Novipirellula artificiosorum: one gene and its partner. The protein of the gene in region 2 interacts with the protein of the main gene of each other region in a pairwise test. Links are inferred from orthologs where the notes say so. Each region holds a gene or a part of one and is shown on either strand. Other genes may lie near its edges.

Evidence for each region. Proteins that work in one complex are often made in the same cells at the same time.
Region 1: the proteins of Poly41_RS16090 (region 2) and dnaB interact in binary tests that used the Escherichia coli proteins (3 or more experiments, as listed by UniProt). The link is inferred for Novipirellula artificiosorum from one-to-one orthologs.

The regions. Positions count from the first base shown.
Region 1 is NZ_SJPV01000002.1:174,324-177,286, forward strand. It holds dnaB (replicative DNA helicase), read left to right. Parts: upstream 1-740; coding sequence 741-2,186; downstream 2,187-2,963. Other genes in the region: Poly41_RS06475 (DnaA/Hda family protein), read left to right, coding at 1-612; Poly41_RS06485 (AAA family ATPase), read right to left, coding at 2,205-2,963. UniProt on the Escherichia coli protein: The main replicative DNA helicase, it participates in initiation and elongation during chromosome replication. Travels ahead of the DNA replisome, separating dsDNA into templates for DNA synthesis.
Region 2 is NZ_SJPV01000005.1:357,627-362,734, reverse strand. What follows is about bases 1,316-4,249. They hold Poly41_RS16090 (ATP-dependent helicase), read left to right. Parts: upstream 1,316-1,738; coding sequence 1,739-3,760; downstream 3,761-4,249. Other genes in these bases: Poly41_RS16085 (recombinase family protein), read right to left, coding at 3,699-4,249; Poly41_RS16095 (hypothetical protein), read left to right, coding at 1,316-1,696. In the rest of the region: tyrS (tyrosine--tRNA ligase), read right to left, coding at 1-212; ispD (2-C-methyl-D-erythritol 4-phosphate cytidylyltransferase), read right to left, coding at 209-934; more of Poly41_RS16095, read left to right, coding at 1,091-1,315; more of Poly41_RS16085, read right to left, coding at 4,250-5,108. UniProt on the Escherichia coli protein: Rep helicase is a single-stranded (ss)DNA-dependent ATPase involved in DNA replication; it can initiate unwinding at a nick in the DNA. It binds to ssDNA and acts in a progressive fashion along the DNA in the 3' to 5' direction.

The DNA of each region.
Region 1 (2,963 bases), on a different replicon or contig from region 2:
GAAGGGCTGTCTCGAGAATTGACGGGGCGAATGGCCAGCGGATTGGTTTGTCCGATGCACTCACTTGATAAGGCCACACGGCTAACGGTGCTTCAACGTTTGATCGACCAACGATGCGATCTCGAGTGGCCCCATGCGATCGTTTCCGAGATCAATTCGCAACTCGCTGGCGATGGTCGGGTGCTTAGCGGCGTGGTGAACTTGGTTGCGACGCTACAGAAAATGTTTGGCCGGATGGCAACGATGGACGAGATTCGGCAATTTGGTGGCGAGCTGCTACGCACCGCTCAGCCGACCGTGACACTTTCGTCGATCGAGCAGGTTGTCTGTGAAGCGTTCCGATTGCCGGCCGATGATTTGCGCAGTGCATCGCAAGCTCGAGCGATTTGCGAACCGCGTATGCTGGCGATGTATTTGTCGCGACAAATGACGTCGTCCGCCTATGCCCAGATCGCCAGCCATTTCGGGGGGCGATCGCACTCTACCGCGATCGCTGCGGAGCGGAATGTCAAGAAATGGCTCGCTGCGGGAAAAACGATTGGCCGGGGGCCTGGGGCGATGTCGGCACGCGAAGCGATCGAGCGTCTTGAAACGCTGTTGAGAACAGGGTAATTCGAGCGTTTCTAACTTGACAGCCGATCTCGTCTCGATCAAATGAGGGCAGAGGAAATCGATACCGTCCGATTGCCTCTTCTTTTCCAAGAACACGATTTTTTCCAAGAACACCATGGACCGGAACTATGTTCGCAGCCGACCGTCCCTATCCCAATAACGGAAAAAAGAAGCGTGAAGCGAGTGCAAGTGAGATCTTGCAGCGGCAACCGCCTTACGATCTTGAGGCCGAGATGGGGGTGCTCGGCAGCATCCTGCTGATGCCGATCGTGTGTGATGACATCGCTTCGTTGAAAGCAGACGATTTTTACGACGAGGCGAATCAAAAGATCTACGAACATTTGCGTGAAATGCACGATCTCGGTGAAAAGATCGACATCACGCTATTGGTTTCCCGTTTGCGAACCAAAGGTGACTTCGAAAAGGTCGGTGGTGCGGCCTACTTAGCCAAGTTGTCTGGCGCGGTGCCCAACGCCGCCCATGCGGTCTACTACGGGAACGTCGTCTCCGAAAAAGCGGTCTACCGAAAATTGATTGAAGCGAGTACGGAGATTTTGCGCGATTCGTACGATCAAGCCAGCGATGCGAGAGAGTTGTGTGCACAGGCCGAGCAGAAAGTCTTCGCGATCATGGACGGCCGCTCCGGCAATGCGGTCAGCAGTTTGACCGATGTGCTGCATGCGGCAATGGACCGCATGGAAGCACGGATGAGCGGTGATCATGTCGATGGTGGTTGTGAAACCGGTTTCACCGACTTCGATGCCATGACCGGTGGACTACACAACGGTGAACTGATCATTTTAGCGGCTCGCCCCTCGATGGGGAAAACCGCGTTAGCGATGAACATTGGCGAAGAGGTTGCGATTGAAGCGCGGTCGCCCGTGTTATTTGTCTCGCTGGAAATGTCTGGAATCGAGTTGGCCGACCGCATGCTTTGTTCGCTTGCACGGGTCAACGGTCATCGCTTGCGGAATGGCACGATTTCATCGGATGACCGCGAGCGATTGATTCGCAAAGCCAATGAAATTAGCGAAGCGCCGTTGTTTGTGGACGACTCCCCAAGTCGTACGGTCAGCGAAATTGCCGCGGGTGCGCGGCGAATCAAACGCCGTTTGGGGTCGCTGGGCTTGATTGTGATTGACTATTTGCAACTAATTGAACCCGATAATTCGCGTGACCCGCGGCAAGAGCAGGTTGCGAAAATCGCACGAAGGTTGAAGGGCGTTTCCCGAGAGCTGAATGTGCCGTTGTTGTGCTTGTCCCAATTGAATCGTCAGGCGGAAGACAGCAAGGATCACCGACCGCGTTTGAGCCATCTGCGTGAATCGGGCGCCATCGAGCAGGATGCGGATGTTGTGATGTTTGTGCATCGCGAAGAGTACTATCACCGTGGTGAGGAGAAGGCTCAATACGCGGGGCAAGCCGAGATCATTATCGCCAAACAGCGTAATGGTCCGATCGGCGATGTTGCGTTGACCTGGGAAGGTGACTTCACGCAATTCAGCGACCGAGCCCCGGACCGCCACAGTGAGTTCGACGACTATGCCGAGTTCAACAGCCCGGCCGGGTTCTAGGTTGCGAAAGACGCCGGCCTAAAAATCATCGTCCTCCTGATCGTCCTCCTCATCAAGATCCTCACGATCCGGATGCATCGGATCATTCAAATCGAAGAATAGATCGGCCAGCCCCAACGGCACGGCATCCCCGCCAAGCGTCCGGCGACGACGCTGTGCCAAGGATTCGAGATCGATTGCGTCTTCACCCAAACATTTCTCAAGGGCTTCCTGCCACGCTTCGTCCGAATTGACCGGATGCGCAGGATCTTGGATCATTCGCTTGATGGCGAACCGCAGCAGGTTGATACCGTCGCGTGGTGAAAAATCGAGTTTCAGTTCATGGGAATGCTGCAGAAACTCAACCGTCATCGCTAACATCTCCGCTTTCGCGAACGGCAAATGGTATTGCAGAATCGCCATCTCATCTTGTTTGCTCGGAAATCCGACCGGCAACGTCGGTTGCAGCCGACTCATGATGTAATCAGGAATCTCGAACGTGGATTCATCTTGGTTCATTGTCACCGCCGAGCGAAACTCACTCGCCGCGGGGATCGTGATCCCCGCAACAATCGATTCGATGTAGCGACGACCGTCCAGCAGCGGGGCGAGCGATGCCCACGACTTTTCGTTCATCCGGTTGCCTTCGTCCAAGATGCACACACCGCCGACCAACATCGCGGTGACCAAGGGCGAAGCGTGATACGAGATCTGGCCGCCCTGGCTGAGTACCGGAGTGATCAACAGGTCTTCGGGGCGCGTGTCGGCCGTACACTGGTAGATGAAGAGCGGACGTTT
Region 2 (5,108 bases):
AGCGCGATGGGACGATGGCCAGCTCGTTGAAACCGACGCAGCATCATCACTTGCATCAAGTGGCCGACATGCAGGCTGGAGGCCGTTGGGTCGAAGCCGATGTAGATCGTTTGCGGTCCGCTTTGCAGCAACTTTCCCAGTTCAGCTTCATCGGTGGTTTGATGGATCAGCCCTCGCCAACGGAGGTCTTCGATGAGGTTGGTTTTTGTCATGATGGTTTTTGGCAAGCCAAGATGGCTTCGGCTACGAGTAAGTCTTCGGGGTGAGTGATTTTGATGTTGTCGGCTCCACCGTGCACCAATGCAACCGGATGGCCCATTCGCTCGACCAACTCGGCATCATCGGTGGCGGGTCGTCCACGGTATCGTTGGTAAGCACGTTGGAGCAGATCGAGATGGAAGACCTGAGGCGTCAAGGCGACCCAAAGTTCACGCCGGTCGACGGTGAGAGAGTCGTCGCCCGCATTGATTTGGCGTTTGAGGGTTCCTGCAACAGGCGTTGCCAAGAGGGCGGCACCGGTTTGATAAGCTCGCTGAAAAACGGCTGACAAATCGGCGGCACGGACCAACGGCCGGGCGGCGTCGTGAATCGCGACCATTTCGATCGATTTGTCGCCGCTCACGCAGTCCAATCCCGCCAAGACGCTGTCGGTTCGCTGCTTGCCGCCGAGCACGCATTCGATACTCAACTGCTTGACCCACGGCGCGAATCGGTCTTCAAACGCGGTGCGGTCATGTTCGGAAACTGCCAGCACAATTCGGCCAATCTCCGGCTGATTTGCGAGCGTTCGAGCGGCATGAAACCAAATCGGCTCTCCGGCGAGCAACGCGAAAAGCTTGTTTTCGTGGCTTCCAAACCTTCGCCCGCTTCCCGCGGCAGGCAAAATCGCCGCAATACTGCTCTCCTTCGGTCGAGGCGGGGCATCGTCAATCATGGAGGGGCCGTCCTGCAGGGGGCGCCGTCCCGCAGGGGGGCAAGGAGACGCAGAAAACTGTCAAAAACTCGGTCAGTCGGCAATCGTAAAGTTCAGGGCAAGTGCGTACAATTGCCCTGACTTTTCAACCAACGCCACCCGCGGAGCCAACGGAACATGCCCGAACTGAAAACTACTGACGAAATGAGTGGATTGCGTCGTTCACCGGAAAACACGTGTTGTGGGTTTCGTCGTTACGGTGGCATGGCGTTGGTCTTGGTTGCCGTGGCCAGCACCTGTGCCGCCAGCTACTTTGCCGGTCGAGCCGCGACACCGACTCCGGTCGTTTTTCCACCGATCGATGCCACCGCAGCCGTCAACAGTGAAAATTACTCGATGGCAACGGGCGACGTCAGCGAAGATGCAGAAGGCCTGTTTGTGCTCGATCATAATTCAGGACTGCTGCAGTGTTCGGTGATTTATCCTCGTGCAGGACGGTTCATGGCAAGTTTCACGGCTCAAGTGGGTGAAGCGTTGGCAGTTGGCGGCAAAGGAGGCAACTACGTGATGTTGACCGGTCGGGCCGATTTTCCACGTTCAAGTAGTACGCCTGCTGCTCCCTCGGTGGTCTACGTACTTGACACCGCCACCGGCAATTATGCCTGCTACGGTATCCCGTTCAACAAGGTCTTCGTCAGTTCGAATCGTCCACAAGCGGGAGCACTTGTCTTGATTGCAACCGGATCCGCGAACCCGATCCTCGATCGAGACGCGATCCGTTAACGACCTTGAAATGACGATTTGTTTTTTCTTGTTTTGCCTCTTATGACCAATGGATTGAATGTGAGCCACGGACTTAATCAGGCTCAGGCGGAAGCTGTCGATACGTTGTCCGGTCCGATGTTGGTGCTCGCGGGTGCGGGTACCGGCAAGACCCGGGTGGTTACGTTTCGGATTGCCAACCTGATTCGCAATGGCACGCCTCCGGATCGCATTTTGGCGATGACGTTTACCAATAAGGCCGCCGGCGAAATGCAAGAGCGGATTGGTGAATTGATAGGGTCGAAAAAAAAGCGAAATCCGAAGCGTGGCGAGGCGGCGGAACCGAAGCCGACGATCAGCACGTTCCATTCGCTCTGCGTGCGGATTCTTCGTCAACATGCTCCCACCTTAGGATTCCCTAAGAAGTTCTCGATCTACGATCGTAGTGACCAAGAGTCGCTCGCGCGTGGGATCCTCCGTGAGCTTCGTTTACCGGGGACGGCCTTGAAACCGGGCGATATGCTCGCGATCATTGGCGGGTGGAAGAACCAATCGGTGTTGCCCGACGAAGCGGCCATGAGTGCTTCAACCGACAAAGAGCATTTTGCCGCATCGGGTTATCGCCGTTATCAAGATGCTCTGCGTGCGCGAGCCGCGATGGATTTCGATGATCTGCTGCTGCATACCGAAACGCTGTTTCGCGAACACCACGATGTGCGCGATGCGGTGGCGTCCTTGTACGATCATGTCCTGGTCGATGAATACCAAGATACCAATGGTAGCCAATATCGGATCACTCGTGATTTGACGTTCAAGCATCGTAATTTCTGTGTCGTCGGTGATGATGATCAATCCATTTATGCTTGGCGCGGCGCCGATGTGACACACATCCTGAGCTTCACCCAAGACTGGCCGGATGCAAAAGTGGTTTGTCTTGAAGACAACTACCGTAGCACCGGTGCGATTTTGTCGATGGCCAACACGTTGATTCAATACAACACCGAACGACACGATAAGGTGTTGATCCCCAGTCGGCCTGATGGCATGCGGCCGCGTATCTTGCAACACAAAGACGAAACGGTCGAAGCAAAGCTGGTCGTCTCAGAGATTACGGAACTGATCAACAAAAAGCACATTCAACCACGTGATATCGCCATTCTTTTCCGTACCAATGAGCAACCACGGTTATTCGAAACGGAACTGCGAAAAGCGAACGTGCCGTACGTGATGATGGGCAGCCAATCGTTCTTTGATCGCCGTGAAATCCGTGATCTTCTGGCATTTTTAAAATGGATCGATCAACCGGACGATGAGATTTCCTTGCTGCGGATCATCAACACGCCGGCGCGTGGCTTGAGCAACAAGACGGTGCAGTTGTTGGTCAAACGGGCGGTTGAGCGAGGGGTGCCGGTGTGGCAAGTGATGCAAAACAACGCTGCGATCGCCGATCTATCACCAAGTGCTCGACGTGGAATCGCGGAACTGGAATCACTGGCTCACGATGTCCGCGAGCGGGCCGAGCATGATTCGCTGACCGACGCGATACGGACGATGCTCGAACGGACCGCCTATGCCGACGAGATCGCACGGCTCTATGATCAACCCGAAGAACGTGATGCGAGAATGGCGTCGATCGGCGATTTGACCAATGCGATCGGCGCGTATCAAGACAACAGCAGCGACCCGAGCTTGACCGGGTTCCTTTCCGACATCGCGCTGTCGGGACGCGAGATGGGAAATGAAAAGGACAAGATGGCGGCAAAGAACTCGGTTTGGCTATTAACGCTGCATGCGGCTAAGGGTCTCGAATTCCCCTACGTCTATATGGTTGGGATGGAAGAAGGGATCCTGCCGCACAGTCGATCCCTGAAAAGCGGTCGCGATGAAGATATCGCCGAAGAACGCCGTCTCTGCTACGTCGGAATCACACGAGCCCAAGAGAACCTCACCCTCTCGATGGCACTGACGCGGCGGAAATGGGGGAAACCGCGACCAACGACGCCAAGCCCGTTCTTGTACGAGATCACTGGTAAGGCGGACAACCCAGCTCGGAACAGGAAAGCACGGAAGCGACGGCTGGCGTAATCCCCGGCCAGCTGAGCCGAATATCGCCACCGATCAATTTACACACCCACCGCTTGCCGCTGGTGCCCTGGGCAATCCGTTCGATGTGTGGGGTCACACGAAGGCTTAAGTCACTGAACATGCCGCGTAGCTTGGCGGGATCGATGTCGGCTAGTTCGGTTTGTGCCGCTATCAAATTGTCGTACATTCGGCTTGCCGTCTTGGCGATCGCCAACGCTCGCTCCTGACCATTGCCGCTCAGTGCATCGGTCTTTTCGGCTTCATCGGCCGCGATCACGTCTTTGAGCCTCCGAATTTCGGCTGTGACGATCGGAACCATATCGTCGTCAACGATTAACAACCGTTTTTCCATCCGTTGCAATTTGCCCTTCGCGTTTGCAATCGATCGATCGAGCTTGTTACCCGTTTTGCTCGCTTCCTGGTGTCGGCGCCCCATATCGATCAGGATGGCATCCATAACCGTACGCTGATTTGCCTCGAAAAATTCAGTTAACCGGCCAAGCACAGCGTCGATCACTTCACACTCATTGACCACGTATCGCGGGCAATCGGAAAGAGCCTCACCGTAGCCGCTGCAAACGTAGATTCTATTGCCACGATGGGTGGTCCCGTGGAAAGGGTGCCCACAGTGCTCGCAAGTGACCATACCCGTCAAAGCGAACACACTGCCCGTTTTCTCCGATGGGCTGCAGTGCTTCCGATTCGTTTTCATCTGGTCTTGCACGGCATTGAACAGATCAGCGGACACCAGAGCCTCATGATTATTCGGGATGATGTTCCACTGATCTCGCGGCAACGTGACCCGTTTTTTGTCGATGATCGATATTTTGTTGCTGGTGAATTCGCCAAGGTAAACGCGATTTTTTAGGGTGTTCCGCAAGCCACCACGGGACCGCCTACCGTAGCCACGACCATCGAGCCAGTCGATCAAATCGGTCAAGCTTTCACCCCCCGCATATCGCTCAAACAGTGTTCTAAGAATCTCGGCGGTCTCGGGGTCCGGTGTCAGCTTGCCACCCGAGTCAACCGCGTAGCCAAATGGTATTTTGCCCCCCGTGGTCTTCCCTTTTAAGCCTGCATTCCGCCGACCCCGCTTCACGTTTTTTGACAGGTCACGGAGAAACTGAGCCTTGCCCATTTGGCGAGCCATCACACCCAGCTGATCGGATAGCTCGCCCCACTCAAGAATGCCATCGTTGCAAGTGTGAACGAAAACACCAGCGGTTCGTAACGTCTTCATATACGCTGCAGAATCGATCAAATCGCCACGCGATAATCTGTCCTGGTTCCAACAAAGCACACCCTCGAAACGGCTCAGAACCGAATCGGTGAGCAGCTGTTGATACCC